DNA from 2 places in the Streptomyces sp. NBC_01198 genome. Region 2 is predicted to be linked to the other one. Evidence: predicted binding sites of a transcription regulator. Region 2 holds the regulator's gene; the other holds the start of a gene.
What was found. The regulator HspR, encoded in region 2, represses chaperone genes until heat shock. The targets are predictions, from matches to a motif close to TTGAGNNNNNNNNNCTCAA.

Region 1: lon (endopeptidase La) is a predicted target of HspR. The motif match lies at 9,916-9,934, and genes of this name have one in related genera.

What each region holds. Positions count from the first base shown of each region.
Region 1 is NZ_CP108568.1:2,612,124-2,627,359, forward strand. Features, by position in the region: gene OG702_RS11570 (styrene monooxygenase/indole monooxygenase family protein) at 1-626, opposite strand, end outside; gene OG702_RS11575 (GTP-binding protein) at 713-1,321, opposite strand; gene OG702_RS11580 (DUF742 domain-containing protein) at 1,302-1,721, opposite strand; gene OG702_RS11585 (roadblock/LC7 domain-containing protein) at 1,721-2,230, opposite strand; gene OG702_RS11590 (sensor histidine kinase) at 2,227-4,662, opposite strand; gene OG702_RS11595 (hypothetical protein) at 4,993-5,763, shown strand; gene OG702_RS11600 (MarR family winged helix-turn-helix transcriptional regulator) at 5,846-6,319, opposite strand; gene OG702_RS11605 (lysozyme) at 6,508-7,371, shown strand; gene lon (endopeptidase La) at 7,458-9,893, opposite strand; gene OG702_RS11615 (nucleotidyltransferase domain-containing protein) at 10,090-10,962, shown strand; gene OG702_RS11620 (spermidine synthase) at 11,074-11,754, shown strand; gene OG702_RS11625 (response regulator transcription factor) at 11,826-12,539, shown strand; gene OG702_RS11630 (HAMP domain-containing sensor histidine kinase) at 12,556-13,626, shown strand; gene OG702_RS11635 (multifunctional oxoglutarate decarboxylase/oxoglutarate dehydrogenase thiamine pyrophosphate-binding subunit/dihydrolipoyllysine-residue succinyltransferase subunit) at 13,843-15,236, shown strand, end outside.
Region 2 is NZ_CP108568.1:3,675,038-3,690,273, reverse strand. Features, by position in the region: gene OG702_RS16580 (DUF2000 domain-containing protein) at 1-6, opposite strand, end outside; gene OG702_RS16575 (Yip1 family protein) at 110-949, opposite strand; gene OG702_RS16570 ((Fe-S)-binding protein) at 1,061-3,349, opposite strand; gene dnaK (molecular chaperone DnaK) at 3,839-5,722, shown strand; gene grpE (nucleotide exchange factor GrpE) at 5,719-6,396, shown strand; gene dnaJ (molecular chaperone DnaJ) at 6,432-7,631, shown strand; gene OG702_RS16550 (heat shock protein transcriptional repressor HspR) at 7,663-8,130, shown strand; gene OG702_RS16545 (pyridoxamine 5'-phosphate oxidase family protein) at 8,288-8,695, opposite strand; gene clpB (ATP-dependent chaperone ClpB) at 8,906-11,521, shown strand; gene OG702_RS16535 (YbjN domain-containing protein) at 11,624-12,172, shown strand; gene OG702_RS16530 (NAD(P)-dependent oxidoreductase) at 12,345-13,247, shown strand; gene OG702_RS16525 (beta-galactosidase trimerization domain-containing protein) at 13,260-14,231, opposite strand; gene OG702_RS16520 (Ig-like domain-containing protein) at 14,205-15,068, shown strand; gene OG702_RS16515 (DUF2264 domain-containing protein) at 15,127-15,236, shown strand, end outside.

The DNA of each region.
Region 1 (15,236 bases), 1.1 Mb from region 2:
TCGCCGACGCCGGGCACCAGATTGCAGCGGACCGCGAGGGTGTCGGGGTGCTCGGGGCGCGGGCCCAGGCCGTGGACGTAGGCGACGGCGAGTACGCGCTGGGGGGTGTCGTAGGGCGAACGGGCCGGGTCCGGGCCGAACATCGCGACGGTCTCGCCCTTGCCCGCCGCGACCACGACCAGGTCGTAGGCGAGCGAGAAGTAGTCGAGGTCGGCGACGGTCGCGGCGTGGATGACGACCTTGCCGCCGCGCTCCGCGAAGGTCTCCAGCCAGCCGGCCATCTTCACCCGCTGGTCCACCGACTGCGCGGGGGCGTCGAGGCGGCCGAGCCAGTCGACGGCGCGGGCCGTGCCGGGGGCGGTGCCGTGCGCCGGGTCGGGGCCGGCGGCGACGGATATGCCCAGGCCGGTTATTCGCGGTGCCTGGTCCGCCCATAAGTCCAGGCCCTCCGCCCGCTCGTGGGCCAGCGCGGTGCCGAACATGCACTGGGTGGAGGTGACCCGGCCGCCGCGTATCTCGTCGGCCGTACGGTTGGACACCACGGTGACGTCGTAGTCACGGGCCTGCAGGCCGAGGGCCAGCTGGAGGCCGGCCTGACCGGCTCCGACGATGAGTATCTTGCGCACGGCGCCCCGCTTCGGGTCGGATCAGGTCGGGTCAGATGGGGTCGGTTCCGGTCGGTCAGGTCTGATCATGCGGGCAACGGCCCCGGCTAGAAGGGCTGTTCGGCGAGGGCGTGGGTGACCAGCGCGAGCAGCGCGTCGACCACGGAGGACCGTTTCCGCGCGTCGATGATCTGCACCGGGATGTGCGAGGGCACCGCCAGCGCCTCGCGGACGTCCTCGCCCGTGTAGGCCGCGGTGCCCTCGAACTGGTTGACCGCCACCGTGTACGGCAGGCCGGTGCCCTCGAAGTAGTCCAGCGCGGGGAAGCAGTCCGCGAGCCTTCGGGTGTCGGCGAGGACGACCGCGCCTATCGCACCCCTGACCAGGTCGTCCCACATGAACCAGAACCGCTGCTGCCCCGGGGTGCCGAAGACGTAGAGGACGAGGTCCTTCTCCAGGGTGATCCGGCCGAAGTCCATGGCCACCGTGGTGGTGACCTTGTCCGGGGTGGCGGCCAGGTCGTCGAGTGCCTCGCTGGCCTGTGTCATCACCGCCTCGGTGGTCAGCGGGGTGATCTCGGACACGGCACCCACGAAAGTGGTCTTTCCCACACCGAAGCCGCCGGCCACCACGATCTTCGTGGAGACCGGCGCGCGCTCGCGTTCGTTCTGCCAGTCCTGCAGGCCGTCCGGCCGGTCAGAGCCTGCGTAGTCCACTGAGCACCCTTTCGAGCAGCGCGCGGTCGGGGCTGCCGGACCCGTGCCCGGTGCCGTACACGCGAATTCTTCCCTGGTCGGCGAGATCGCTGAGCAGCACCCTGACGACGCCGAGCGGCATCCTCAGCAGTGCGGAGATCTCGGCCACCGACCGCATTCTCCTGCACAGTTCCACGATCGCCCGTCGTTCGGGAAGGACGCGTTCTGCCCAACCACCGCCCCAGGCAGCCGAATACGGCTCCTCGGGACCCTCGACAGTGGCCACGAAGGTCTCGACGAGCAGCACGTGGCCGACCCGCGTACGCCCGCCGGTCAGGGAGTACGGGCGGACCCGGTCCGTCCTGCGGTCGGCGTTTCGCTGGGGTGCCCCGCGTCTGGGCAGTGCGGACATCGACGACATCAGCCGGAACTCCCGGTGGCCTGGCGCAACTCGCTGCGGAGCGCGGGGGTGAGTACGTGTCCCGCACGGCCGACGAACAGGGCCATGTGGTAGGCGATCACGCTCATGTCGCAGTCGGCCGTCGCGTGCACACCGAGCAGCGAGCCGTCGCTGATCGACATCACCACGAGCACTCCGTCCGTCATCGCGACGGTGGTCTGCCTGACCCGACCGCCGTCCATCAGCCGCGCCGCGCCCACGGTGAGCGAGGCCAGACCCGACACGACCGCGGCCAGATCCATCCGGCCCTGGCCGGCCAGACCCGGATGCGCGGGCGCCTCCGTCATATTCTGCCCGTCCTTGCCCTCCGAGGCGTCGTCAGGTTCGGAACCCAGCAGGAGCAGTCCGTCGGAGGACACCACGGCGACCGAGTGGACGCCGTGCACCTCCGCCACGAAATTGTGCAGCAGCCACTGGAAACTGCGGGCCTCATGGCTGAGTGCCCCGGTCTGCGTGTCGACCGCGTTCAACGGGTCGCCTCCTCAACGGTTCCTGCCGGATCTGCGTGCCCCCGCGGCCCCGCGGGCGACTCGTCTCGTTCACGTGCGGCTTCTGCGCGGCCCGCACGCAGGCCGTTCTGCAATCCGTCGAGCCTGCGCCGCAGTTCGGCCGCGTCCACCGGCGGCACCGGGGCCGGCGGCGCCGCCCGCCGGGTGCCCGCGGCCGCGCGCACCCGCTGCGGCAGCCCCTGCCCGGTCAGGCCGGCCGGGGAGCGGGATATGAGGTCGCCGGGCGGCTGCGGGGCAGGCGCCGGTTCCGGCGCCGGGGATGGGGCCGCGGATGGGGCCGGGACCGGGGGGAGCCCGGTGGCCGGCAGCGCCGGGCCGGACCCCAAGGGCTGGGGGGCGGCCGGCCGCGGCTCTGCGGGGTGCGGGTCGGACGGCGGCGCGTAGCCGTGGATCACGTCAGGGCCGGGCGACTGCGCCGGTACGTGGACGCCGCCCGCCGCGGCATAGCGGCGCGGGTCGCCGCCGGTGAAGGCGGCCGGGTCCAGCGGCGTCACCGGCGGCTCGCCCGGTCCGACCGGGGGGACCAGCAGGCCGGGCAGCAGCACCGCGGCCTGGATGCCGCCGGAGGGCAGCGGGTGCAGCCGCACCCGCACGCCGTGCCTGCGGGCCAGCCGGGAGGCCACGTAGAGGCCCATCCCGGCGACCGCGCCGGGCGGCGCGGGATCGGGGTCGGCGAGCAGGGTGTTGAGCTCGTCGAGCTTCTCGCCGGGCATGCCGATACCGGTGTCCTCGACCGCGACGACCACCTCGCCGGTCTCCAGCAGCCGCCCGGACAGCACGACTTCGGTGGTGGGCGCGGAGAAGCCGGTCGCGTTGTCGAGGAGTTCGGCGATCAGATGGGCCACGTCGTCGGAGGCCCGGCCGGCCACCCTGACCCCGGGCAGCATCTCGATGCGGACCCGCTCGTAACGCTCGACCTCGGAGATCGCGCCGCGCACCACGTCGATCAGCGGGACCGGCCGGGCGGTGGCGCCGTGGCTGTGCTCGGTGCCGCCGAGCACCAGCAGGTTCTCGCTGTTGCGGCGCATCCGGGTGGCGAGGTGGTCGAGCTGGAAGAGCGTCGCGAGCCGGTCGGGGTCCTGCTCCTGCTCCTCCATGCCCTCGATCAGGGCGAGTTGCCGTTCGACCAGGCCCAGCGTGCGCAGGCTGAGGCTGACATGGGTCATGTGGGCGGCGTTGCGGGCCGTGGCCGCGCTCAACTCCCGGTCCAGATCGGCGACATGGGCGACCAGCTCGTCGTGGGCGCGCCGCAGCGCGCCCTTCTCCGCGACGGCTCCGGCCAGCGCGCCCCTGGTGCTCTGGGTGGCGCCGCGCGAGGCGGTCAGTTCGCTGCCGAGTTCGGCGGCGCGGGCGCGCAGTGCCTGGGCCTCGTGGGTCAGCGCGTTGGCGCGGCGGGCGACGGCGGCGTATTCGTCCCGGCCGATCACCTCGACACCCTGGCCGCTCTCGGCGTCCGCCCGCGACCAGCGGTGCAGCGCCGCCAGCGGGCGGGTCATGCTGCGGAACAGCCCGATCAGCACGCCCGCGAGCAGCAGCAGGCACAACGCGGCCAGGGCGGCGCGCAGTTCGAGGGCGGTGACGGTGTGGTCGCGGTGGGCGGTGGCGGCCGCTGCCTCGTCCGCGGCCGCCGACGACTCCACGCTGCGGATCAGGCCGACGCGGGCGGTGAGGGCGGACTTGACGTCGCCGGGGCGCAGCCTGCGGTCGCCGCGGGTGAGTTGCGGGCCGTCGAGCAGGCCCGTGGTGTCCCGGTCGGCCTGCGCGACATCGGCGCCGGTCACCGTCTTGTCGTAGCGGTCCCGCAGGTCGGCGGTGGCGGCGGCGTGGAAGTCGGCGAGCGCGGAGCGCTCCTGGAGCCCGGCGGCCTGTGCGGCGGCCACCAGCGAGGGCTGGCCGCCGCCCTGGGTGAGGGCCCCCACCAGCAGCCCGCGCTGCACCGCCGCGGCGTCCGCCAACCGGGTGAGCGGGCCGGCTGCCGGTCCGGCCCCGGTGCGGCCGAGCGCGTCGATCAGCGGCTGATACGCGGTCACGGCGGCCTGCACGCCCTGCCGGTCGGCCCGGGCGGCGAGCGCGGCCGTGCGGACGCCGGGCAGCGTGGCCAGCGCGGTGCGCAGGTCGGCGGGCGGGTGCGCGGCGAGCACGTCCCGCAGCTGCCGGTCGGTCCGCACGGCGTCCTCGGCGGGCAGCTTCGGCCCCTCGGTCCCGGCGGCCACCAGCGCGGCCACGTCGTCCCGCTCGTCGGCCAGGTCGTGGGCCAGCCCGGTGGTGCGGGTGGCCAGGCCGGCGGCGGCGGCGCGGTCCTGGGCGGCCGTCAGATCACCGACGCCCAGGGCGACGCCGGGGGCGGCGGCGGCCAGCACCGCGGCCGCGCACACCAGCAGGGCCGCGAGCATGCGCTGCTTGACCCGACGCTCGCGCGGTTGACGTCGTTCACGCACTTCTGGCTCGCAATCACGTATGGCCGGCGGGGGTTCCCCAGGAATATGCAGGGGCTGACACCGACCCTTGCAGCCCTGCCAGGAGGGGAGCCATGCCTCCTCGCTCCGGACACTCGAACGAGTGAATCGCACGGGCGACACACCGGACAAGCCGAGTAGACCGGACACCGGTTCGCCACGCCGGTGGGGATACTGGCGCCGCCGGACGGGGTTTGGCAGGATGCCAGCCCGCAGCCGCGGTGGCCGGCCGGCGGGTTCGAACACGGCCTGCTGCACACTGAGGCCATGCGGATCGAGACATCGACGGCACCAGGGGTGCCGGGGGCACCCAACGAGGACTTCGCGGCGGTGGCGCTGCCGGCCGGCGGCCACGGCGGGGCGCTGGTCCTGCTCGACGGTGTCACCCCGCCGCCGGACAACGGGGACTGCGTCCACTCGGTGCCGTGGTTCACCGCGCGGCTGGGCGGTGCGCTGCTCGAACTGTCCCTTTCGCGGCCGGACCTGCCGCTGACCGGCTGTCTTTCTGCGGCGATCGCCCGGACGGCGGACGCCCACCGGGACACATGTGACCTTTCTCACCCGCTGACACCGCAGGCCACGGTGGTCGCGGTGCGGTGGGGCGCGCAGGAGGTGGAGCACCTGGTGCTCTCGGACTCCGTGCTGCTGGTGGAGGGCACGGACGGCGCGGTGACCGCCGTGCTGGACGACCGGATCGACCGGCTCCGGGACGCCGGCCGGCGGGTGGGGCCGCTGCGGAACCTGCCCGGGGGCTTCTTCACCGCGGCGGCCGACCCGGCGGTGGCCGGCAAGGCGGTCACCGGGTCCGCGCCGCTGGCCTCCGTCCGGGGTTTCGCCGCGCTCAGCGACGGGGCCGCGCGCGGGGTGGAGGTCTTCGGCACGGACGACTGGGCCTCGGCCTTCGCGTTGCTGCGCAAGGCGGGCCCTGAGGCGCTGATCTCCCGGGTGCGCGCGCTGGAGTCCGCCGACCCGTCGGGCGCGGCGGTGCCGCGGGGCAAGCCCTTCGACGACGCGGCCGCGGTTCTGGTGGAGTTGTAGGGCGGGACGCCCGCGGCGGGGGCGACGCGAGGGCGTGCTCACCCGGGTGGGCGCGAAGGACGACCCGGGTGGGCGAATCGGCCTACAGCACTTCTGCCGTCGATTCGTTCAGGTCGTGCAGCAGCCGGGCCAGGTCCGCCAGGTCCGCGCGGTCCCAGCCGGAGAGCTGCCGGAGGTAGGCGGCGCGGCGGGCGCGGCGGACCCGGTCGAAGCGGTCCCGGCCGCCGGGGGTGAGGCGCATCAGGAAGGCCCGCCCGTCGGCAGGATCAGGCTCCCGGGTGACAAGTCCGAGGGCCTCAAGTGCCCGCAGTTGACGGCTCATCGTCGCCTTGCCGACCCCGAAGTAGGACGCGAGGTCGGTGGCCCGTTCCGGCTCCGCCTCCTGGAGCCGGACCAGGAGTCCGTAGGCGGCCGGTTCGAGGTCGGGATGCACCGCCCGGGCGAGCTCACCGGAGGCTGCCCGGGCGCGGCGGAAAAGCACCGTCAGCTCCCGTTCCAGGGCGTCCGCCGAGGTGTCAGGGCCCGTCGCATCTGCCGCATTGCGCGCGTCGGTCACTGCATTCCCGCTTTCAACGCCTGAAAGTTGTTTTTACACACGGTGGTTTCCGCAGCACGTCAAGTATTTCGCAGGAGTAGACCAACGGCGGTTACAGGACCCTCTTTCCACGCGCGTAGCGTCCCACGTACCGTCCCACTGTCATGACCATTCCAAGGTCATGCCGAGTCCCCCACCTGGAGGCACGCATGTCCCACGGAGTTATCTCCGTCGTGCACGGCAACGGCTCGGTCCGGACCAGGCTCGCGTTCCTGGCCGGTTCTCTCGTCACGATGCTCGCGATGGCGCTCGCCGCACCCGGCACCGCGCACGCGGCGAATTCCGGCCATATGACCCACCCCGACCTCGACTGGCTGGGGTCCCAGATCAAGATCCACGAGGGCGCCGACACCCCGGGCGACTCCAAGGTCGTCACCCCGATGGTCACCCAGACCCCGGGCATGGACGTCTCCAGTTACCAGGGCAACGTGAACTGGGCCACCGCCTGGGCGAACGGCGCGAAGTTCGCCTACGTCAAGGCGACCGAGGGGACCTCGTACACCAACCCGAACTTCACCCAGCAGTACAACGGCTCCTACGACGTCGGCATGATCCGCGGCTCCTACCACTTCGCGCTGCCCGACGTGTCGACCGGCGCCGCGCAGGCCGACTACTTCGTGGCGCACGGCGGCGGCTGGTCCAAGGACGGCAAGACCCTGCCGGGCGCGCTGGACATGGAGTACAACCCGTACGGCGCCACCTGTTACGGCAAGACCGCCGCCGCGATGGTGAGCTGGATCTCGTCGTTCTCGAACGAATACCACGCCAAGACCGGCCGCTACCCGACGATCTACACCTCCACCAGCTGGTGGAGCACCTGCACCGGCAACAGCGGGGCCTTCGCGGCCAACAACGGGCTGTGGGTCGCCCGCTACGCCAGCGCCGTCGGCACGCTGCCGGCCGGCTGGGGTTACCAGACGTTCTGGCAGTGGGCCGACTCCGGCACCTTCCCCGGTGACCAGGACCGCTTCAACGGCGCCCTCGACCGGGTCAAGGCGTACGCCAACGGCTGACCGGCGGTCAGCCGCGGGCGGCACGACGGCGGCCCCTTCCCCCGCGCGGGGGAAGGGGCCGCCGGCTGTCGTGGCGGTGCCGGCCGTCAGGCTGCCACCGTCACCTCCAGCCCGGTCCCGGCCTCGGCGTCGGCCTCCGCCGAGTCCAGGGCCAGTGCCAGCACCTGGCGGACGTCGCTGACCGGGTGGACGTCGAGCGCGTCCAGGATCTCGGCGGGGACGTCGTCCAGGTCCGGCTCGTTCCGCTTGGGGATCACCACGGTGGTGATCCCGGCCCGGTGCGCGGCCAGCAGCTTCTGCTTGACCCCGCCGATCGGCAGCACCCGGCCGGTCAGCGAGACCTCGCCGGTCATCGCCACATCGGTGCGCACCCGCCGCCCGGACAGCAGCGACGCCAGCGCGGTGGTCATCGTGACACCGGCGCTCGGCCCGTCCTTGGGCACCGCACCGGCCGGCACGTGGATGTGCACGCCCCGCTCCTTGAGGTCGCCGACCGGCAGCTCGAGCTCGGCGCCGCGCGACCGCAGGAAGGACAGCGCGATCTGCGCCGACTCCTTCATCACGTCGCCCAGCTGCCCGGTGAGCTGCAGCCCGGACCCGCCGGTCTCCGGGTCGGCCAGCGACGCCTCGATGTAGAGGACGTCACCGCCCGCGCCGGTGACCGCCAGCCCGGTGGCCACCCCGGGCACCGCCGTCCGCCGCTCCTCCGGGTCCTGCGCGGACTCCGGAACGTGGTGCGGCCGGCCGACCAGCTTGCGCAGGTCGTCGGGCCCCACGCTGAAGGGCAGCTTCTGGTCGCCCAGCTCGTGCCGGGCGGCGATCTTCCGCAGGATGCGCGCGACCGTGCGCTCCAGCGCCCGCACCCCGGCCTCCCGGGTGTACTCGCCGGCCAGCCGGCGCAGCGCGCCCTCCTCCAGCGTGACCTCGTCCGCGTTCAGGCCCGCCCGCTCCAGCTGGCGCGGCAGCAGGTGGTCCCGTGCGATGACGACCTTCTCGTCCTCGGTGTAGCCGTCCAGCCTGACCAGCTCCATCCGGTCGAGCAGCGGCTCGGGGATGGCCTCAAGGACGTTCGCCGTGGCCAGGAAGACCACGTCGGACAGGTCCAGCTCGACTTCCAGGTAGTGGTCGCGGAAGGTGTGGTTCTGCGCCGGGTCCAGGACTTCGAGCAGGGCCGCGGCCGGGTCGCCGCGGTAGTCCGAGCCGACCTTGTCGATCTCGTCGAGCAGCACCACCGGGTTCATCGAGCCGGCTTCCTTGATGGCCCGCACGACCCGGCCGGGCAGCGCGCCCACGTAGGTCCTGCGGTGGCCGCGGATCTCGGCCTCGTCCCGCACACCGCCGAGCGCGACCCGGACGAACTTGCGGCCCATCGCCCGCGCCACCGACTCGCCCAGCGAGGTCTTGCCGACCCCGGGCGGTCCGACCAGCGCGAGCACGGCGCCGCCGCGGCGGCCGCCCACGACGCCCAGGCCGCGGTCGGCCCGGCGCTTGCGCACCGCCAGATACTCGGTGATGCGCTCCTTGACGTCGTCCAGGCCGGCGTGGTCGGCGTCCAGCACCGCGCGGGCGCCGGCGACGTCGTAGGTGTCCTCGGTGGTCGTGCTCCACGGCAGTTCGAGCACGGTGTCGAGCCAGGTGCGGATCCAGCTGCCCTCAGGTGAGGCGTCGGAGGACCGCTCCAGCTTCTCGACCTCCTTCAGCGCGGCCTCGCGCACCTTCTCGGGCAGCTCGGCCGCCTCGACACGGGTGCGGTAGTCGTCGGCCTCGTCCTCGGGGTCGCCGTTCAGCTCGGCGAGCTCCTTGCGGACCGCTTCGAGCTGCTGGCGCAGCAGGAACTCGCGCTGCTGCTTCTCCATGCCCTCCTGGACGTCCTTGCGGATCGTCTCGGCGACGTCCTGCTCGGCCAGGTGGTCGCGCAGCCACTGGGTGGCCAGCTTCAGCCTGGCCACCGGGTCGACGGTCTCCAGCAGCTCGACGCGCTGCTCGGGGGTCAGATACGGGCTGTAACCGGAGTTGTCGGCCAGCTGGCCGACGTCGTCGATCTGCTGCACCCGGTCCACGACCTGCCAGGCGCCACGCTTGCGCAGCCAGCTGGTGGCCAGCGCCTTGTACTCCTTCATCAGCTCGGCCACCGTGCCGGGCGACTCGGCGGGTACGGGCTCCTCCATCTCGGTGCCCTCCACCCACAAAGCGGCGCCGGGGCCGGTGGTGCCCGCGCCGATCCTGACCCGGCTGCGGCCCTTGATCACGGCGCCGGGGTCGCCGTCGGACAGGCGTCCCACCTGCTCCACCGTGCCCAGGGTGCCGACGGCGGCGTATTTGCCGTCGACCCGCGGCACCAGCAGCACGCGGGGCTTCCCGGCGCTGCCCGCGGGATGCGCGGCCTGCGCGGCCTCGACGGCGGCGCGGACCTCGGTGTCGGTGAGATCGAGCGGCACGACCATGCCGGGCAGCACGACCTCCCCGTCCAGGGGGAGGACAGGCAAGGTCAGCGGGTTGGCGGGGATGGACTCAATCGGCATGATCGCTCCTCCTGCAAGCAAGTTGAGTACACCGCACTCAATGCACGACGGGCCGCTGGTGTTCCCGTGCAGGTGTTCGCTCTGAGCGATCGGCTGCGCGGGCGGTGTCACGGGGCGGCGGGCGGCCGCTGCCGGGCCCCACGCGGGGCCGCCGGCGGGCGGAAAACCGCTTGCCCCGGCACGTAACGTCGGGACCGTGACAGAAGACGACGCCGTACGTCTGGACGCCCCCGTCGTGAGACCCGGCCTCGCCCCGGACGGCACGATCGCCCGCGAGGGCGCGCTGTCGAAGGTCCCGGCCGCCTACGCGCGGCTGGTGGACGAGGCGCGGGGCCGTATCCGCGCGGCCTTTCCCGGCGGGCGGCTGCACAGCGCGTACGTCTACGGCAGCATCCCGCGCGGTACGCCTCGCGCCGGGCGGTCCGACCTCGACCTGGTGGTCGTGCTCCGCGAGCCGCCGTCCGCGGCGGACCGCACGGCGGCCGACCGTGTCGAGGCCGGCCTCGACGCGGACTTCGCCGTCATCGACGGGGTCGGGCTGCTGCTCTTCGACGTGGACACGCTGCTCAGCGAGCTGGAGCGGTACGACCTGGGATTCTTCGTCGCGTGCCTGTGCACTCCGCTGCTGGGTGCGGATCTGGCCCGCGAGCTGCCCCGGTACCGGCCGGACGGGCTGCTCGCCCGGGAGACCAACGGGGACGTTTCGCTCGCGCTGGCGGAGTGGGAACGGCGGTTCGCCGCGGCCTCCTCCTCTGCCGCGGCCTCCGATTCCGTCGAGGGTGAGCTCTCCGCGCTGTGCCGCCGGGTCGCCCGGCGGGTCGTACGGACCGGGTTCACGCTGGTGATGCCGCGGTGGGGTGGGTGGACCAGTGACCTTGCCCTCCAGGCCGAGGTCTTCGCGACCTATTACCCGGCGCGGGGTGCGGCGATGCGGCGGGCCGCTGCCTGGGCCCGCACCCCCACCGCGGACCCTTCGGCTCTCGCCCTCCTCCTCACCGACCTCACGCCCTGGCTCGCAGAGACGTACCTCGCGGTACACGGCCCCAAGGCGCGGCGACCTGGCCACTGAACAGTGCGGTGGCTTTTTGTCGAGGATGGCACTTGCGGTGGCTCCGCCACTCTCCCGTCGTCCCGGCTGAGCGCGCCGTTCCTCGCGCGGGGGCGCGCCTAGAGTAGGGGGATGGTCGTGGGTGAGGACGGGCCCGTCGTGGTGGAGCGGCGGGACGGGGTGGGCGGGGAAGTCGTGTTGCGGCGGCGCGGGCGGCGCCGCTACGAGATCATCGCCAACGGCTGCTTCCTCATGGACACCTCCGACGGCCGGTCGGAAAGGCTGCTGGTCGACGCCGCGCTGCAAGCGCTGGGCGGGGCCAGGCCCGCCCCCAGCGTGCTCATCGGCGGCCTCGGGGTCGGATTCTCGCTGGCCCGGGCCGCATCGCAGGCGTGGGGGCGGATCGATGTCGTGGAGCGCGAGGCCGCCATCGTGGGGTGGCACCGCGAGGGGCCGCTGGCCGAGTTCTCCGAGGGCTCCCTGGACGACCCGAGGGTGACCGTGGTGCAGGACGACCTCCTCGACCACCTGCGGCGGACGGCCCCGCCCTACGACGCCTTGTGCCTGGACATCGACAACGGGCCGGACTGGACAGTCACCGAGAACAACGGCAGTCTCTACAGTCCCAGCGGCCTCGGCGCCTGCCGGAACCGGCTGGCGCCGGGCGGCGTCCTCGCAGTGTGGTCGGCTCAGCCGTCGGCCGCGTTCGAGGGGGCACTGCGGTCCGCGGGGTTCGAACGGGTGCACACCCTTGAGATCCCGGTGACCCGCGGGGTGCCGGATGTCGTGCACCTGGCACACCGGGCGTCGTAGGGCGTGATGGTCACGGCAGCGACCCGCCCCGTACGCTGCCGGGTATTCCAGGACGAAAATGTGGGGCGGAATTGGACGGCACGCAGACGACGGGCGCGCAGCGCCGGGTGCTGGTGGTCGAGGACGACCAGACGATAACGCAGGCCATCGCGGCACGGCTGCAGGCCGAGGGCTTCCAGGTGCGGACCGCCGGCGACGGCCCGGCCGCGGTGGAGGCCGCCCATTCCTGGTCGCCCGACCTGCTGGTCCTCGATGTGATGCTGCCCGGCTTCGACGGCCTTGAGGTGTGCCGCCGGGTGCAGGCCGACCGGCCGGTGCCGGTGCTGATGCTGACCGCCAGGGACGACGAGACCGACATGCTGGTGGGCCTCGGTGTCGGCGCCGACGACTACATGACCAAGCCGTTCTCGATGCGGGAGCTGGCCGCCCGGGTGCATGTGCTGCTGCGCAGGGTCGAGCGGGCCGCGACGGCCGCGCACAGCCCGCGGGGCGCCGCGATCCACCTCGGCGACCTGGAGATCGACCACACCCAGCGGCGGGTGCGGGTGGGCGGCGCCGACGTGCACCTGACGCCGACCGAGTTCGAGCTGCTGGTGTGCCTGGCGCAGCAGCCCAGGGCGGTGCTGTCGCGCGAGCAGCTGCTGGCCGAGGTGTGGGACTGGGCGGACGCCTCCGGCACCAGGACCGTGGACAGCCATGTGAAGGCGCTGCGCCGCAAGATCGGCGCGGACCGTATCCGTACCGTGCACGGCGTCGGCTACGCCCTGGAGATGCCCTCGAAGTGAGCGGGAGTGTGCGCCGGTGAAACGCTGGTGGCGGTGGGTGTGGGCGGCACTGCGGCCGTGGGATCCCTACCGGTCGATCAAGGCGGCGCTGCAGGCGCTGGTGCTGGTGTCGGTGCTGATCACCACGGGGCTGGTGATCCTGGCGATCCACTCGGCGACCGAGCTGCGGGTCATCACCATCTTCTCGGCCATCGCCTCGCTGCTGATCACCCAGATCGTGGCGAACGGGCTGACCGCCCCGCTGCGGGAGATGACGGCGGTGGCGCGGGCGATGGCGGGCGGCGACTACAGCCGCCGGGTGGCCCGGGTGCGCAGGGACGAGGTCGGCGAGCTGGCCGAGACCTTCAACCGGATGGCCGCCGACCTGGCCGCCGCCGACCGGCACCGCAAGGAGCTGGTCGCGAACGTCTCGCACGAGCTGCGCACCCCGATCGCGGCGCTGCGCGCGGTGCTGGAGAACGTGGTGGACGGGGTGTCGGCCGCCGATCCGGAGACGATGCGGGTCGCGCTGCAGCAGACGGAGCGGCTCGGCAAGCTGGTCAGCCAGCTGCTCGACCTGTCGCGGCTGGACAGCGGGGCGACCCGGCTGGACGCCAAGCCGTTCGAGGTGTGGCCGTACCTGTCGGCGGTGCTGAAGACGGCGAGCCTGGGCATGGGCAGCACCGGTTCGCGCTCCCGGGCGCGGGCCGACGTCCCGCTGCACCTGGACGTGTCGCCCCTGGAACTGACGGCGTACGCCGACGGTGAGCGGCTGCACCAGGTGGTGGCCAACCTGGTGGACAACGCGGTCAAGCACAGCCCGCCCGGCGGCAGGGTCACCGTACGGGCGCGCGGCGGCATGGCGCCGGGCAGCCTGGAGATCGACGTGGTCGACGAGGGGCCGGGCATCCCGGAGGCCGACCGGGTCCGGGTCTTCGAGCGCTTCCACCGCGGCTCGCACCCGGGCGGCGACGGCGGTACGGGGCTGGGCCTGGCGATCGCCCGCTGGGCGGTGGATCTGCACGGCGGGCGGATAGAAGTGGCCGAATCTCCTCGCGGCTGCCGGATCCACGTCACCCTCCCGGGTGGGGTCGCGGCGGCGCCTTGACGCAGCGTGCTCGTGGTTCACGCAGCGCGTACGACGACTTCCGGCCGGAGAACCCTCAAGAGGGACCAATTTCCCGCCAGGAACTGCCCCGAAACCAGACTTCGGGTGTGACTTGCGCGACGACAGGGCCCCGGGCCTGCGGCGGAGGCTCCGGTAGGCGTAGCCTGTATTTCCGCTGTCCACCATCTTGTGAAGCGGAAGAGGGCGGTTACCGCCGTGTCGCCACAGTCCCCCAATAGCTCCAGTGTCACGACCGACCACGAAGCGCAGGGCGAAGGCCCCGCAGCGGGTTTCGGCCCGAACGAGTGGCTTGTCGATGAGATCTACCAGCAGTACCTCCAGGACCCGAACTCGGTAGACCGAGCCTGGTGGGACTTCTTCGCCGACTACAAGCCGGACGGCTCCGCCGCCACGGCGGCCCCCGCGGGCCAGGGCGGAGCATCGGGTGCCGCGGCACGCGCGACCTCCGCACCGGTGACTTCCGGCCAGCCCGTGCCGCCGCCCGCGGCCACCATTCCCGCGCCCCCGGCGCAGGCCCCCGCCGCCCCGGCGCCCGCGGCCCCCGCCGCGCAGGCCCCCGCGCCGGCCGCACCCGCCGCCGCGCAGCCCGCCGCCGCCCCTGCGGCCCCGGTGGCGCCCGCCGCCCCCGTCGCGCCCGCGCCGGTCGCGAAGGCGGCGCCTCCCGCCGCACCGGCCGCCGCGAACGAGACCGAGTTCGTGACGCTGCGCGGCCCCGCCGCGGCCGTGGCCAAGAACATGAGCGCGTCGCTCGAACTGCCGACGGCCACCTCGGTGCGCGCCATCCCGGTGAAGCTGCTGTTCGACAACCGCATCGTCATCAACAACCACCTCAAGCGCGCCCGCGGCGGCAAGGTCTCCTTCACGCACCTGATCGGCTACGCCATGGTGCAGGCGCTCAAGGCGATGCCGTCGATGAACCACTCCTTCGCGGTGAAGGACGGCAAGCCGACGCTGGTCAAGCCCGACCACGTCAACCTGGGCCTGGCCATCGACCTGGTCAAGCCCAACGGCGACCGCCAGCTGGTCGTCGCGGCCATCAAGAAGGCCGAGACGCTGAACTTCTTCGAGTTCTGGCAGGCCTACGAGGACATCGTCCGGCGGGCCAGGTCCGGCAAGCTCACCATGGACGACTTCCAGGGCGTCACGGCCTCGCTGACCAACCCCGGCGGCCTGGGCACCGTCCACTCGGTGCCGCGGCTGATGCCCGGCCAGAGCATGATCCTGGGCGTCGGCTCGATGGACTACCCAGCGGAGTTCCAGGGCACCTCGCAGGACACCCTGAACAAGCTGGGCATCTCCAAGGTCATGACGCTGACCAGCACCTACGACCACCGGGTGATCCAGGGCGCCGCCTCCGGCGAGTTCCTGCGGATCATGAACCAGCTGCTGCTCGGCGAGAACGACTTCTTCGACGACATCTTCGCCGCGCTGCGCATCCCGTACGAGCCGGTCCGGTGGCGTACGGACATCGACACCGCGCACGACGACGACGTCACCAAGGCCGCGCGGGTCTTCGAGCTGATCCACTCCTACCGGGTGCGCGGCCACGTGATGGCCGACACCGACCCGCTGGAGTACCGCCAGCGCAA
Region 2 (15,236 bases):
GGTCATGCCCCCCACCCTGCGGGACCCGGGGGCCGGGGTCTTGTACGTTCCTTGCGTGATCGGCGCGTGATCGGCCGGCCGCGGCGCCGCCCCGAGCGTCCCGCCCGGGTCAGATCAGCGGCAGCTTGAACAGCATCAGCAGTGCCACCAGTTGGAGCGACGAGGCCCCCAACGCCTTGTGCCACGGCAGGTCGTGGGACTTGCCGACCATCGACGTCATCAGGGCCGCGCAGCCCAGCCAGGTGACCCAGCCCACCAGTTGGACGAAGTCGTTGGCGCCGCCCAGGAAGAGGGCGAAGAGCAGCCGGGGGGCGTCGGTGAGGGTGGTGATGAGCATCGCCAGGCCGATGGTCGGCGCCCAGGAACCGTCGCCGCCGAGCTGGCGGGCCAGCGTGTTGGTGACCGCGCCCAGCGTCAGGCCGCACAGGGTGACGGCGATGGCGGTGGTGATGACCCAGGGGACGCTGGCGGTCAGGGTGGCGTCGAGGATGTCCTTGCGGGCGGCGTCGAAGCCGAAGACGGCGAGCAGGCCGTAGACGAAGGTCACGGTGAGCGCGGGGCCCCACATGCGGTGGTCGCGCATCTGCCAGAAGGTGCGGCCGGGGCGCAGCAGGATGCCGCTGAGCAGCTGCTTCCAGTGCAGCCGCGGGCCGGCCGGCGGGGCGGTGGTCTGGCCGGCGCGATACGTCGCCACGTTGTCGCCGTCGTGGCCGTACGGGTCGGCCAGCGGGGCCGGCTCGCCCAGCGTGAAGGCCCGGGTGTTGCCGGGGGCGTCGTCGTACGCGGGCGGCTGGCCGTACTGCGGCTGCCGGGAGTCGTACGGCGGCGGGCCGCCGTGACCGTAGTGCCCGGGGTCGCCGGGGGATGCGTACGGCCCGGGCCCGGCGGGAGGGGGGTAGCCGCCCGGTGCGTTCGGGTCCTGTCCTCGTCGGTTCTCGAATCCAGCCACGCCTTCGAACGTACCCGCTCCCCGGCGCCCCAGGCCCGGGCGGTCCGCCCGGGGCGCCGCTTTGCTGCCAACCTGTGACACGTCCGGCGGCGCCCGGTGGACGGGGAGCCGTCAGCCCGCGGAGGTGTCCCCGGCCGCCGCTCCCGCCGCTCCCGCCGCACCCGCCGTCGCGTCGGCGGTGACCGCCGCGGCCGGGGTGCGTACCGAGTCGAGCAGCAGCTGGGCCACGTCGACGACCTGCACCGACTCCTTCGCCGTGCCGTCGTTCTTCTTGCCGTTGACCGAGTCGGTGAGCATCACCAGGCAGAACGGGCAGGCGGTGGAGATGATGTCCGGGTCGAGGGACAGGGCCTCGTCGACCCGCTCGTTGTTGATGCGCTTGCCGATCCGCTCCTCCATCCACATCCGGGCGCCGCCGGCGCCGCAGCAGAAGCCGCGGTCCTTGTGTCGGTGCATCTCCTCGCTGCGCAGGCCCGGCACGCTGGCGATGATCTCGCGCGGCGGTGTGTAGACCTTGTTGTGCCGGCCCAGGTAGCAGGGGTCGTGGTAGGTGATCAGGCCCTCGACCGGGGTGACGGGGACCAGCCGGCCCTCGTCCACCAGGGTCTGCAGCAGCTGGGTGTGGTGGATGACCTCGTACTCGCCGCCGAGCTGCGGGTATTCGTTGGCGATGGTGTTGAAGCAGTGCGGGCAGGTCGCGACGATCTTCTTCGCGGAGCGCGGCTTGCGGGTGGCGGGGTCGTCCTCGTCCTCGCCGAAGGCCATGTTGAGCATGGCGACGTTCTCCATGCCCAGCTGCTGGAAGAGGAATTCGTTGCCCAGGCGTCGGGGTGAATCCCCGGTGCAGTTCTCCTCGCCGCCCATGATGGCGAAGTTGACGCCGGCCATGTGCAGCAGTTCCGCGAAGGCCTTGGTGGTCTTCTTCGCCCGGTCCTCCAGCGAGCCCGCGCAGCCCACCCAGTACAGGTACTCCACCTCGGTGAGGTCCTCGACGTCCTCGCCGACGACCGGGACCTCGAAGTCGACCTCCTTGACCCACGCCAGGCGCTGCTTCTTGGGCAGGCCCCAGGGGTTGCCCTTCTTCTCCAGGTTCTTGAGCATCGTGCCGGCCTCCGAGGGGAAGGACGACTCGATCATCACCTGGTAGCGGCGCATGTCGATGATGTGGTCGATGTGCTCGATGTCGACCGGGCACTGCTCGACGCAGGCGCCGCAGGTGGTGCAGGACCACAGGACGTCCGGGTCGATGACGCCGTTCTCCTCGGCGGTGCCGATCAGCGGGCGCTCGGCCTCGGCCAGGGCCGCGGCCGGGACGCCGGCCAGCTGCTCGGGCGTCGCCTGCTCCTCGCCCTCGGCGTTCTTGCCCCCGCCGGCCAGCAGGTAGGGCGCCTTGGCGTGGGCGTGGTCGCGCAGCGACATGATGAGCAACTTGGGCGACAGCGGCTTGCCGGTGTTCCAGGCAGGGCACTGCGACTGGCAGCGGCCGCACTCGGTGCAGGTGGAGAAGTCGAGGATGCCCTTCCAGGAGAACTGCTCGACCTGGGAGACGCCGAAGACGTCGTCCTCGCCGGGGTCCTCGAAGTCGATCGGCACCCCGTTGCTGGTCATCGGCTGGAGCGGGCCGAGGGCGACCGGGCCGTGGGCCTCGCGCTTGAACCAGATGTTGAAGAAGGCCAGGAAGCGGTGCCAGGCGACGCCCATGCCGGTGTTCAGGCCCAGCACGATGGCCCAGATCATGGTGACGCTCAGCTTGACCATGGCGGTGGCGTAGACGACGTTCTGCAGCGTCCCGGTGCTCAGGCCGCGGAAGCCGGCCACCAGCGGATACGAGGCGAAGTACGCGGCCTCGTAGTGGTCGACGCCGTGCAGGGCGCCCTCCAGGCCGCGCAGCGTCATGATCGCCAGGCCGATGACCAGGACGACGTACTCCACGAAGTACGCCTGCCAGGCCGTCGAGCCGGCGAAGCGCGACTTGCGGCCCGCCCGGGAGGGGAGGTTCAGCAGCCGGATCACGATCAGCGTGATGATGCCCAGCGTGGTGAGGGTCGCGATGAACTCGGTGTAGACCTCGTACGGCAGCCAGTTCCCGATCCACGGCAGGAGCCAGTCGGCCTTGAAGAGCTGGCCGTAGGCGTTGACGATCGTCAGGGCCAGGGTCAGGAAGCCGACCGCGACGAACCAGTGGGCGACGCCGACGACGCCCCACTTGTTCATCCGGGTGTGGCCGACGAATTCCCGCAGCATGGTCGCCGTACGCGCCTGCGGGTCGTTCGTGCGGCTGCCGGCGGGCACCGGCCTGCCGAGCCGGATGAACCGGTGGATCTGCGCGATGGCGAGGCCGAAGAGCGCGACGCCGACCGCGGTGAGGACCAGCGACACGATGATCGCGGCGAGTTGCATGGGGGCTCCTCGGGCCTGCGCACGGTGAACGGGTACCGGACTACTAAGCGGTAACTTAATGCGGTCCTGGCTGAGATTACCCGGGATCGGGGAGGCCATAAAGCCGCACCGCTGGTGATCTGTGTCGCGCGCCGCACACGCGTCACGTATGCCACGCCGTTCCGATGGAAACCCGGGCGACCGTGACACATATGCAGGAAGTACGCGATCACGGACCGGGTGCGGTCGCCAGTCCGCCAGGAGGGTGACGCTGGTCACGCGGCCCGCCGGCGCCGGATCGCTGCGATGTCCCGCGCCGTCCGGCCGCCGGCCGCCTGTTCGCGGCGCTGCGGGCGGACCGACCGCCGGTGCCGGGGGCCGGCGCCCGGCCTCGGATGCGCGGGACGCGCGCCGCTAAGTTGAGTCGCCTCGGCTCACGTCTGTTGACAGGAGAAAATCACTCAGGCACCCTTGAGCGAGTTCCACTCAAGTCAGCAGGAGGATTTCACCATGGCACGTGCGGTCGGCATCGACCTGGGCACGACTAATTCCGTCGTCAGCGTTCTCGAAGGCGGCGAGCCCACCGTCATCACCAACGCAGAGGGCGCCAGGACCACGCCGTCCGTCGTCGCCTTCGCCAAGAACGGCGAGGTGCTCGTCGGCGAGGTGGCCAAGCGCCAGGCTGTCACCAACGTCGACAGGACCGTCCGGTCGGTCAAGCGCCACATGGGCACCGACTGGAAGATCAACCTGGACGGCAAGGACTTCAACCCGCAGCAGATGAGCGCCTTCATCCTGCAGAAGCTCAAGCGGGACGCGGAGTCGTACCTGGGCGAGAAGGTCACCGACGCGGTGATCACCGTCCCCGCGTACTTCAACGACTCCGAGCGCCAGGCGACCAAGGAGGCCGGCGAGATCGCCGGTCTGAACGTGCTGCGGATCGTGAACGAGCCGACCGCGGCGGCGCTGGCGTACGGCCTGGACAAGGACGACCAGACGATCCTGGTCTTCGACCTCGGCGGCGGCACCTTCGACGTGTCGCTGCTGGAGATCGGCGACGGCGTGGTCGAGGTCAAGGCCACCAACGGCGACAACCACCTCGGTGGTGACGACTGGGACCAGCGCGTGGTGGACTACCTGGTCAAGCAGTTCCAGTCCGGCCACGGCGTGGACCTCGGCCGCGACAAGATGGCCCTCCAGCGCCTGCGTGAGGCGGCGGAGAAGGCCAAGATCGAGCTGTCCTCGTCCACCGAGACCTCGATCAACCTGCCGTACATCACCGCGTCCGCCGAGGGCCCGCTGCACCTGGACGAGAAGCTCACCCGGGCGCAGTTCCAGCAGCTGACCAGCGACCTGCTGGAGCGCTGCAAGACCCCGTTCCACAACGTCATCAAGGACGCCGGCATCCAGCTGTCCGAGATCGACCACGTGGTGCTGGTCGGCGGCTCCACCCGTATGCCGGCCGTGGCCGAGCTGGTGCGCGAGCTGACCGGCGGCAAGGACGCCAACAAGGGCGTCAACCCCGACGAGGTCGTCGCCATCGGCGCGTCCCTGCAGGCCGGTGTGCTCAAGGGCGAGGTCAAGGACGTCCTGCTGCTCGACGTCACCCCGCTGTCCCTCGGTATCGAGACCAAGGGCGGCATCATGACCAAGCTGATCGAGCGCAACACGACCATCCCGACCAAGCGCTCGGAGATCTTCACCACCGCGGAGGACAACCAGCCGTCGGTGCAGATCCAGGTCTACCAGGGCGAGCGCGAGATCGCCGCGTACAACAAGAAGCTCGGGATGTTCGAGCTGACCGGTCTGCCGCCGGCCCCGCGCGGGATGCCGCAGATCGAGGTCACCTTCGACATCGACGCGAACGGCATCATGCACGTCGGCGCGAAGGACCTCGGCACCGGCAAGGAGCAGCGGATGACCGTCACCGGCGGCTCCTCGCTGCCCAAGGACGAGGTCGACCGGATGCGCCAGGAGGCCGAGCAGTACGCGGACGAGGACCACAAGCGCCGCGAGGCCGCCGAGACCCGCAACCAGGGCGAGCAGCTGGCCTACCAGACCGAGAAGTTCATCGCGGACAACAAGGACAAGCTCCCCGAGGACGTGAAGTCCGAGGTCGAGGCCGCCATCGCGGACCTCAAGGAGAAGCTCAAGAACGAGTCCACCGACGGTGAGAACACCGCCGCGATCCGCGAGGCCACCGAGAAGGTCGCGGCCACCAGCCAGAAGCTCGGCCAGGCGCTGTACGCCAACGCGCAGCCCGACGGTGCCGCCGGCGCCCAGGCGGGCCCGGGCGAGCCCGGTGCCGACCAGGCGGGTCCGGCTGACGACGACGTGGTGGACGCCGAGATCGTCGACGACGAGAACGCCAACAAGAGGGATGGTGCCGCGTGACGGAGGAGCCGAAGGGCTTCGAGCCGGAGCCCGACGTCCCTTCCGAGCCCAGCGACAAGCAGCCGGACGCCGCCAAGGACGCCGGGGCAGCCGACGAGGCGGCCCCGGGGGCGGGCGGTGGGGACGCCAAGGAGCTGACGGCCCTGCGGGCCCAGCTGGACCAGGTGCGTACCGCGCTCAACGAGCGCACCGCGGACCTCCAGCGGCTGCAGGCCGAGTATCAGAACTACCGCCGACGGGTGGAGCGGGACCGGACCGCCGTCAAGGAGATCGCGGTCGCCAACCTGCTCACCGAACTGCTCCCGGTGCTCGACGACATCGGCCGGGCGCGCGAGCACGGCGAGCTGGTCGGCGGCTTCAAGTCGGTCGCCGAGTCGCTGGAGACGGTCGCGGCGAAGCTGGGGCTGCAGCAGTTCGGCAAGGAGGGCGAGGCCTTCGACCCGCTGGTGCACGAGGCCCTGATGCACAGTTATTCGCCGGATGTCACGCAGACCACATGCGTGCAGATCCTTCAGCCCGGGTACCGCCTGGGTGAGCGCAATCTGCGGCCCGCCAGGGTCGCGGTCGCGGAGCCGCAGCCGGGCGCCGGCAAGGGCGACGAGGCGGCGGAGGATCAGGACGTGGCAGTGGACGCGCCGGACGACGAGGAGACCGGTGGCCCGGACCAGGGCTGACGGAGGACACGTGGGGGAAAGGAGGGACGCCGAGGATGAGCATCAGTAGGGACCTGCTGGAAAAGGACCTGTACAAGGTCCTCGGCGTCCCCAAGGACGCCACCGACGCCGAGATCAAGAAGGCGTATCGGAAGCTCGCCCGGGAATTCCACCCGGATGCCAACAAGGGCGACGCCAAGGCCGAGGAGCGTTTCAAGGAGATCTCCGAGGCCAATGACGTGCTCTCCGACGTCAAGCGGCGCAAGGAGTACGACGAGGGCCGCGCGCTGTTCGGCAACGGCGGTTTCCGCCCGGGTCCGGGCGCGGGCGGCACCGGCGGCTTCAACTTCGACCTGGGCGACCTCTTCGGCGGCGGCCAGGGCGGCCCCGGCGGCGGCACCGCCACCGGCGGCCAGGGCGGCGGCTTCGGCGGCGGTCTGGGCGACGTCTTCGGCGGGCTGTTCAACCGCGGCGGCGGCACCCGGGTGCAGCCCAGGCGCGGCCAGGACATCGAGTCCGAGGTCACGCTGAGCTTCACCGAGGCCGTGGACGGGGCCACCGTCCCGCTGCGGATGTCCTCGCAGGCGCCCTGCAAGGCGTGCTCAGGCACCGGCGACAAGAACGGCACCCCGCGGGTGTGCCCGACCTGTGTCGGCACCGGGCAGGTCTCGCGCGGCGGCGGTGGCGGCTTCTCGCTCACCGACCCGTGCGTGGACTGCAAGGGCCGCGGCCTGATCGCGGAGACGCCCTGCGAGGTCTGCCACGGCAGCGGGCGGGCGAAGAGCTCGCGCACCATGCAGGTCCGCATCCCCGCCGGGGTCACCGACGGGCAGCGGATCAGGCTGCGCGCCAAGGGCGCCCCGGGCGAGCGCGGCGGTCCCGCGGGCGACCTGTACGTGGTCGTGCACGTCGGGCGGCACCCGGTCTTCGGCCGCAAGGATGCCAACCTCACGGTGACCGTGCCGGTCAGCTTCGTGGAGGCGGCGCTGGGCGGCGAGGTCAAGGTGCCGACACTGGGCGGCCCCCCGGTCACCCTCAAACTCCCGCCCGGCACCCCGAACGGGCGTACGTTGCGGGCCCGTGGCAAGGGCGCGGTGCGCAAGGACGGTTCGCGCGGCGACCTGCTCGTCACCGTCGAGGTGGCGGTGCCGGAGAAGACCGAGGGCAAGGCGCTGGACGCGCTGGAGGCCTACAGGGAGGCGGTCGGGGACGCCGACCCGCGGGCCGAGCTGTTCAAGGCGGCAAAGGGAGCGTGAACGGATGAGCATCGACGGCCGGATGGACGGTATGACGCCCGGGCCGGGGCCGCGCGGCCCCGGTGGCCCGCGCGGCCGCAACCCGTACCAGCTGACCGAGGAGTCACCGGTCTACGTCATCTCGGTGGCCGCCGAGCTGTCGGGCCTGCACCCGCAGACCCTGCGGCAGTACGACCGCCTGGGCCTGGTCTCGCCCGACCGCACGGCCGGGCGGGGCCGCCGCTATTCGGCCCGCGACATCGAGCAGCTGCGCGAGGTGCAGCGGCTCTCCCAGGACGACGGCATCAACCTGGCCGGCATCAAGCGGATCATCGAGCTGGAGAACCAGGTCGCCGCGCTCCAGGCGAGGGTGGCCGAGCTCAGCGCGGCGGTCGAGGGCGCGGCCGCCGTCATCCAGCAGCGGGAGGCGGCGGTGCACGCCTCCTACCGCCGCGACCTGGTGCCGTATCAGGACGTGCAGCACACCAGCGCGCTGGTGGTCTGGCGGCCCAAGGCCTGACCGGGTCCAGGGCCTGACCGGGTCCAAGGCCTGACCAGGCCCAAGGCCTGACCGGGCGCGGCCCGCCCCTCCGGGCGGCGGGCCGCGCCCGGACCCGTACAGCCGGGCGCGCCCGGCTGTACGGGTACAGCCGGGCGCGCCCGGCGCGCCGGCCGCGTCAGGCGTTGCCCATGGCCCGGGTCAGGGCGATCTCGATCACCACCCGCTGCGGGTTGGGCGCCGGGGTGCGCCCGTAGCGGTCTGCGTAACGGGCGACGGCGTCGGCGACGCGCCCCGGGTCCTCCGAGACGGTGGCCAGGCCTTCGAGCGTGGCCCAGCGGCCGCGTTCGACCTGGCAGACCGCGACCCGCGCGCCGCCCGGCCCCGCCGCCCGTACGTGCGCGGCCTTGGCGCTCGCGGTGTTGGTGATCACCCGCGCGAGCCCGCCCTCCGGGTCGTACGTGACGCCCACCGGTACGACGTGCGGCGAACCGTCGGGGCGCGGCGTGGTCAGGGTGCACAGATGGTATTCGCGCCAGAAGTCGAGGTAGCCGGCCTCGGGGGCGCGGGGGTCACGTCGTGCCATGTCCCGACGTTAGCCCCGGCGGCACCGCCCAACGGCCCCCGCACCCCGTGCGGGTGACGACCCGTGTCGCACTGTCGGAACGAAGTTGAGCGGAGTAGACTCAACATCGTTCATGTTCCTTTACGCAACAAGTCATGCAATGTGCTGCGCAACGTCCGGTACGGCCAGCACAATGGACGGAACACAGCACCTTGAGGAGGATCAGGCCCCGTGGACGCCGAGCTGACCAACAAGAGCCGGGAAGCGCTCAACGCCGCCAACACGCGCGCGGTCTCCGAGGGCAACCCCGACCTGACGCCCGCGCACCTGCTGCTCGCACTGCTCAGCGGCGCGGACAACGAGAACGTGCTCGACCTGCTCGGCGCGGTCGGCGCCGACCCGGCCGAACTCACGGCCGAGGCCGGGCGGCTGGTGGCCGCGCTGCCCAAGGTGCAGGGCTCGACGGTGGCACCGCCGCAGGCCAACCGCGACCTGCTCGCGGTGATCGCGGACGCCGCGGAGCGGGCCAAGGAGCTCGGGGACGCGTACCTTTCCACCGAGCACCTGCTGATCGGGATCGCCGTCAAGGGCGGCCAGGCCGGCGACCTGCTCACCCGTCAGGGGGCCGGCGGCAAGCAGCTGCTGACCGCCTTCGAGACCGCCCGTGGGGGGCAGCGCGTGACCAGCCAGGATCCCGAGGGGACGTACAAGGCGCTGGAGAAGTACGGCACCGACTTCACCGCCGCCGCCCGCGAGGGCCGGCTCGACCCGGTGATCGGCCGCGACCAGGAGATCCGCCGGGTCGTCCAGGTGCTCTCCCGCCGCACCAAGAACAACCCGGTGCTCATCGGCGAGCCCGGCGTCGGCAAGACCGCGGTGGTCGAGGGCCTGGCCCAGCGCATCGTCAAGGGCGACGTGCCCGAGTCGCTGCGCAACAAGCGGCTGGTCTCGCTCGACCTCGGCGCCATGGTCGCCGGCGCGAAATACCGCGGCGAGTTCGAGGAGCGGCTCAAGGCGGTGCTCGCCGAGATCAAGGACAGCGACGGCCGCGTCATCACCTTCATCGACGAGCTGCACACCGTCGTCGGCACGGGCGCCGGTGGCGACTCGGCCATGGACGCCGGCAACATGCTCAAGCCGATGCTCGCCCGCGGCGAGCTGCGGATGGTCGGAGCGACCACGCTGGACGAGTACCGCGAGCGGATCGAGAAGGACCCGGCGCTGGAGCGGCGCTTCCAGCAGGTGCTGGTCGCCGAGCCGACCGTCGAGGACACCGTGGCGATCCTGCGCGGCCTCAAGGGCCGCTACGAGGCGCATCACAAGGTCCAGATCGCCGACTCCGCACTGGTGGCCGCCGCGACGCTGTCCGACCGCTACATCACCTCGCGCTTCCTGCCCGACAAGGCCATCGACCTGGTCGACGAGTCGGCCTCCCGGCTGCGGATGGAGATCGACTCCTCGCCGGTCGAGATCGACGAGCTGCAGCGTGCGGTCGACCGGCTGCGCATGGAGGAGATGGCGCTCAAGAACGAGACCGACCCCGCCTCCGTGCAGCGCCTCGACAAGCTGCGCAGGGACCTCGCCGACCGCGAGGAGGAGCTGCGCGGCCTGACCGCCCGCTGGGAGAAGGAGAAGCAGGGCCTCAACCGGGTCGGCGAGCTCAAGGAGCGGCTGGACGACATCGGCACCCGTATCGAGCGCGCCCAGCGCGACGGCGACTTCGAGACCGCCTCCAAACTGCTCTACGCCGAGCAGCCCAAGCTGGAGGCCGAGCTGGAGGAGGCCACCCGCGAGGAGCAGGAGGCCGCCGCCCAGGGTCCCTCGACGAACATGGTCAAGGAGGAGGTCGGCCCGGACGACATCGCCGACGTGGTCGCCGCCTGGACCGGCATCCCGGCCGGCCGGCTGCTCGAAGGCGAGACGCAGAAGCTGCTGCGGATGGAGGAGGAGCTGGGCCGCCGGCTCATCGGGCAGACCGAGGCGGTCCGCGCGGTCTCCGACGCCGTACGCCGCTCCCGCTCCGGCATCGCCGACCCGGACCGCCCGACCGGCTCCTTCCTCTTCCTCGGCCCGACCGGTGTCGGCAAGACCGAGCTGGCCAAGGCGCTGGCGGACTTCCTCTTCGACGACGAGCGGGCCATGGTCCGCATCGACATGAGCGAGTACGGCGAGAAGCACTCGGTCGCCCGGCTGGTCGGCGCGCCCCCCGGCTACGTGGGGTACGAGGAGGGCGGCCAGCTCACCGAGGCGGTGCGGCGGCGCCCGTACAGCGTGATCCTGCTCGACGAGGTCGAGAAGGCGCACCCCGAGGTCTTCGACGTGCTGCTGCAGGTGCTGGACGACGGGCGGCTCACCGACGGCCAGGGCCGCACGGTCGACTTCCGCAACGCCATCCTCATCCTGACCTCGAATCTGGGCAGCCAGTATCTGGTCGACCCGGCGCTGAGCGACGAGCAGAAGCGCGAGCACGTGCTGAGCACGGTCCGGTCGTCCTTCAAGCCGGAGTTCCTCAACCGGCTGGACGACATCGTGGTCTTCTCCGCGCTGTCCAAGGACGAGCTGCGCCTGATCGCCCGGCTGCAGACCGACCGGCTCGCGGCCCGGCTGCGGGACCGCAGGCTCACCCTGGACATCACCGACGGGGCCCTGGACTGGCTGGCCGACGAGGGCAACGACCCCGCCTACGGCGCCCGCCCGCTGCGCCGCCTGGTGCAGACCGCCATCGGCGATCCGCTGGCCCGCGCCCTGCTGTCCGGCGAGGTCGCCGACGGGCAGACGGTACGGGTGGACCGCGCGGCCGACGGCCTGATCGTGGGCGCCGCCACCGGTCCCGACCTGAGCAAATGACGTCAGCCCCGGGCGGTACGCGCGATGCGTGCCGCCCGGGGTTGTGACGAGCGGGGGAGGATGAGAGAGGATGGCAGGGAGACGTCACGAAGGGACTTCACGGTGAGCATCGACCCGTCCTCGATTCCCAGTTTCGGGGGCCAGCCGGACCCCGACCCGACCGGATCCAACGGCAGTGTGGTCATTCCGGACCAGGACCTGGTCAAGCAGCTGCTTGACCAGATGGAGCTGAAGTACCTCGTCGACGAGGAGGGTGACCTCGCCGCGCCGTGGGAGGACTTCCGCACCTACTTCATGTTCCGGGGCGAGGGGGACCAGCAGGTCTTCGCCGTCAGGACCTTCTACGACCGTCCGTATTCGGTCGACGACAAGCCGCAGCTGCACGAGGTCATCGACGACTGGAACCGTCGCACTCTGTGGCCGAAGATGTACACTCACACGCACGACGACGGCAGCGTCCGGCTGATCGGCGAGGCGCAGCTGCTGATCGGCCTCGGCGTCGGCCTGGAGCACTTCGTGTCCAGCACGGTGAGCTGGGTGCGCGCGTCCATCGAGTTCGACAAGTGGGTCGTGGAGACCCTGGGCCTGGCCAAGGACGCGGACAGCGAGGCCGACGGCGACGGACCGGCGGACGGTCCCGCCGAGGACTGACCCAGCCGCGCCACCCCGCCGCCGCGCCCGCCCGCGCGCCGGCAGCAGCCCGGTCCCGCGCACCCGGCCGACGTACCCACGGCGGCCGGGCGCGCGAGGCCGGGCTTTCGCGTGCGCCGATCCGCCCGTCCGCACGCCCTTCGCCAGGAAGAACGCGGCCGCCTCCCGGACACTGGTCCGGGGGAGGGACGGACGCGCGAGCCAAGGGAGCCCTGCCATGTCGGAGACCACCACCGTCGCCGTGCTCGGCGCGGGCGCGCTCGGCGCCGCGATGGCGACGCGGCTCGGCGGGACCGGGCACGAGGTGCGGCTGTGGAACCGCACGCCGGACAAGGCCCGCGCCGCCGCGGAGCACGCCGCCGGGGTGACGGCCGTGGCAGCCCTGGCCGACGCGGTCGCCGGCGCGTCCGCCGTCATCACCGTGCTGCGGGACGGCGAGGCGGTGTCCGCGGTCATGGCGGAGGCCCTCCCCCGGCTGGCCGAGGGCGCCGTCTGGGTGCAGGCCAGCACGGTGGGCCCGCAGAGCGCCGCCGCCCTCGCCGGGCTGGCCCGCGACCACGGGGCCGCCTACCTCGACGCACCGGTGTCCGGCAGCACCGCCCCCGCCCGGCAGGGCAAGCTCGTCTGGCTGGTCGCCGGCCGGGCGGACGTCCTGACCCGGGCGCGTCCCGTGCTCGACGCGCTCGGCTCGTCGGTGCTGCATCTGGGGACGGGGGTGGAAGGCAGCGCCGTCAAGCTCGCCGTCAACGCCTGGATGGCCGCCTCGACGGTCGCGATGAGCGACGTCCTCGCGCTGTGCGACGCGCTCGGCGTCGACCACGCGACCTTCGTCCGGGTGCTGGAGGCGGGCCCGCTCGCGATGCCGTACGAGGTGCAGAAGGTCGGCGCCATGGACGACGCCGCCTACGCCCCCGGCTTCGCCGTGCAGCTCGCCCTCAAGGACCTCGACCTGGCCTCGGCGGCCGCGCCTCCCAGCCCCCTGCTGCGCACCGTCCGCGACCGCCTCCGCACCACCGCCGCCGCCGGCCACGCGGACGACGACCTCGCGGCCGTCGACTACCTGCGGAACACCTGAGACCGCCGGTTGCTACCGGAGCGCGGGGGCGACCTCCTCGCGCAGGACGACCATGCCGTGGCCTTCGGCCAGGTCCACCGTGAGGTGTACCTGGCCGTCGCGGTAGGTGAACGGGAGCTCCGTGCCGTGCGGCTGGAGGGCGACCGCGGCGGGCGGTGCGGGGAAGCGTATCCGCAGCGGGACGCCGACCAGCGGGAAGGGGTCGTTGACCAGGTCGATGCCCTCGGTCCTTGAGGTGATCGGGCTGACCCCCTCGCCCTGCCGGGAGGGCGAGGGGGTCAGCAGGTGGACCACCCGGGACTCCGGCGTGTCGACGACCACCGCCTCCAGATGGGCCGGGCCCTGCGCCCGGACCTCCCGCTCGGGCAGGATGCGGGCGAAGACCTCCGCCAGCAGCCGGTGGTGCGCCTCGGCTGCGTGCCGGCCGATCGCGGTGAAGAGGGGGGCGCCCGTGGTGGCGGTCACGCCGTGGACGACCACCGCGGCACCGGCCGGCCCCGCGGTGCCGACCGGGGTGCAGTCGTGGCCGCTGAAACGGTCCCAGGTCCGCGGGAAGTACCCCGCCACCAGGTCGTACAGCGTCTCCGCCCCGGGCGCGGGCACCAGCGGGAGGCTCGGCTCGTACATCACCTCGGCGAACGCCGCCGCGTCGCCGGCCCGGCGCAGGAAGGCGTGGTCCAGCGGGGCACCGGCGCCCGCCAGGCCGAGGGCCGGCAGCACGGGGGAGCCGTCCTCGCCGAGCGCCGCGTCACCGCTGACCAGCAGGGCCCCGCCGGCGGCGGTGAAGTCGCCCAGCCGGGCCGCGAGGCCGGCGGTGATCCGGGTGGTCTCCGGGACCACGACGGCACGGTAGCCGTCCAGGGCGGCGTCCGGCGGCAGGATGTCGAACTGCAGCGCGAGCCGTTGCAGCCCGCGTACCGCTCCCGCGCCGGCCGGGCGACGGACCACCGGCTCCTGGTGCGCGCCGGGTCCTTCGGCCAGCACACCATGGGCACCCGCAGCTACACCGTGCCGCTGGGCACCACGACGCCCGTACCTCTCGACGCCACCATGAGTGACGGCGCCACCGTCGACGTCGCCGCCAGCGACGCCACCTACACCGTCGCCGACCCGTCGGTGGCCTCCGTCGACCCGGACGGCACCGTGCACGCCCTGGCGCCCGGGGTCACCGTCGTCACCGTCCAGGCCGTCTACCAGGGGCAGATGGCCACCGGCCAGTACACGGTCACGGTCCCCCCGGCCACCGTGCGACTGCCGGCCGGATACAGCGTCACCCACCTCGGCAGCGACATGGACGGCGGCGCCGCCAACGGCTTCGCCACCGTCGACCCCGCGACCGGCGCGGGCAGCATCGCCACCACCGGTTACAACATCTGGAGCAGCACCGACAGCGGCACCTTCCTGCACACCGAGGTGGCGGGCAGCAGCGACGTCACCGCGACGGTCACCATCACCGCCCAGTCCCTGCCGCCCAGCGGTGTCGGCCTGATGTTCAGGGACGGCAGCGCGGAGAACGCCAAGGAGGTCGGCTTCCGCTCGCAGGACGGCGGCCTGCGACTGGTCTACCGCAACGACTCCACGCTGCCGGTCACCGGCTACCTGACCACCGCCAAACCGGTGATCACGCTGCCGGTGCAGCTCAAGCTCGTCAAGTCCGGTTCGACCTTCACCGCCACCTACAACACCGGCTCCGGCTGGACCTCGATGGGGACCGCCACCGCGGCCATGGGCAACGACCTCCAGGTCGGCCTCGGCATCTACTCCGGCGCCTACTCCGGCACCGGGGCGACCTTCGGCGACCTGTCCGTGACCACGGCCTGACCGTCCCGGCGGGCCCCTCGAACACCCGACCCGTACCCGTGGCCCGGACCCCTGTCCCCTGCTGTCCCCGGAAAGGAGAAGGCCGTGCGACTGCCCGCCCCCGACCACGGACTCTCGCCCTACACGGGCTGGACCCGCAGCCACTGGGAAGCGGTGGCCGACCGGCTC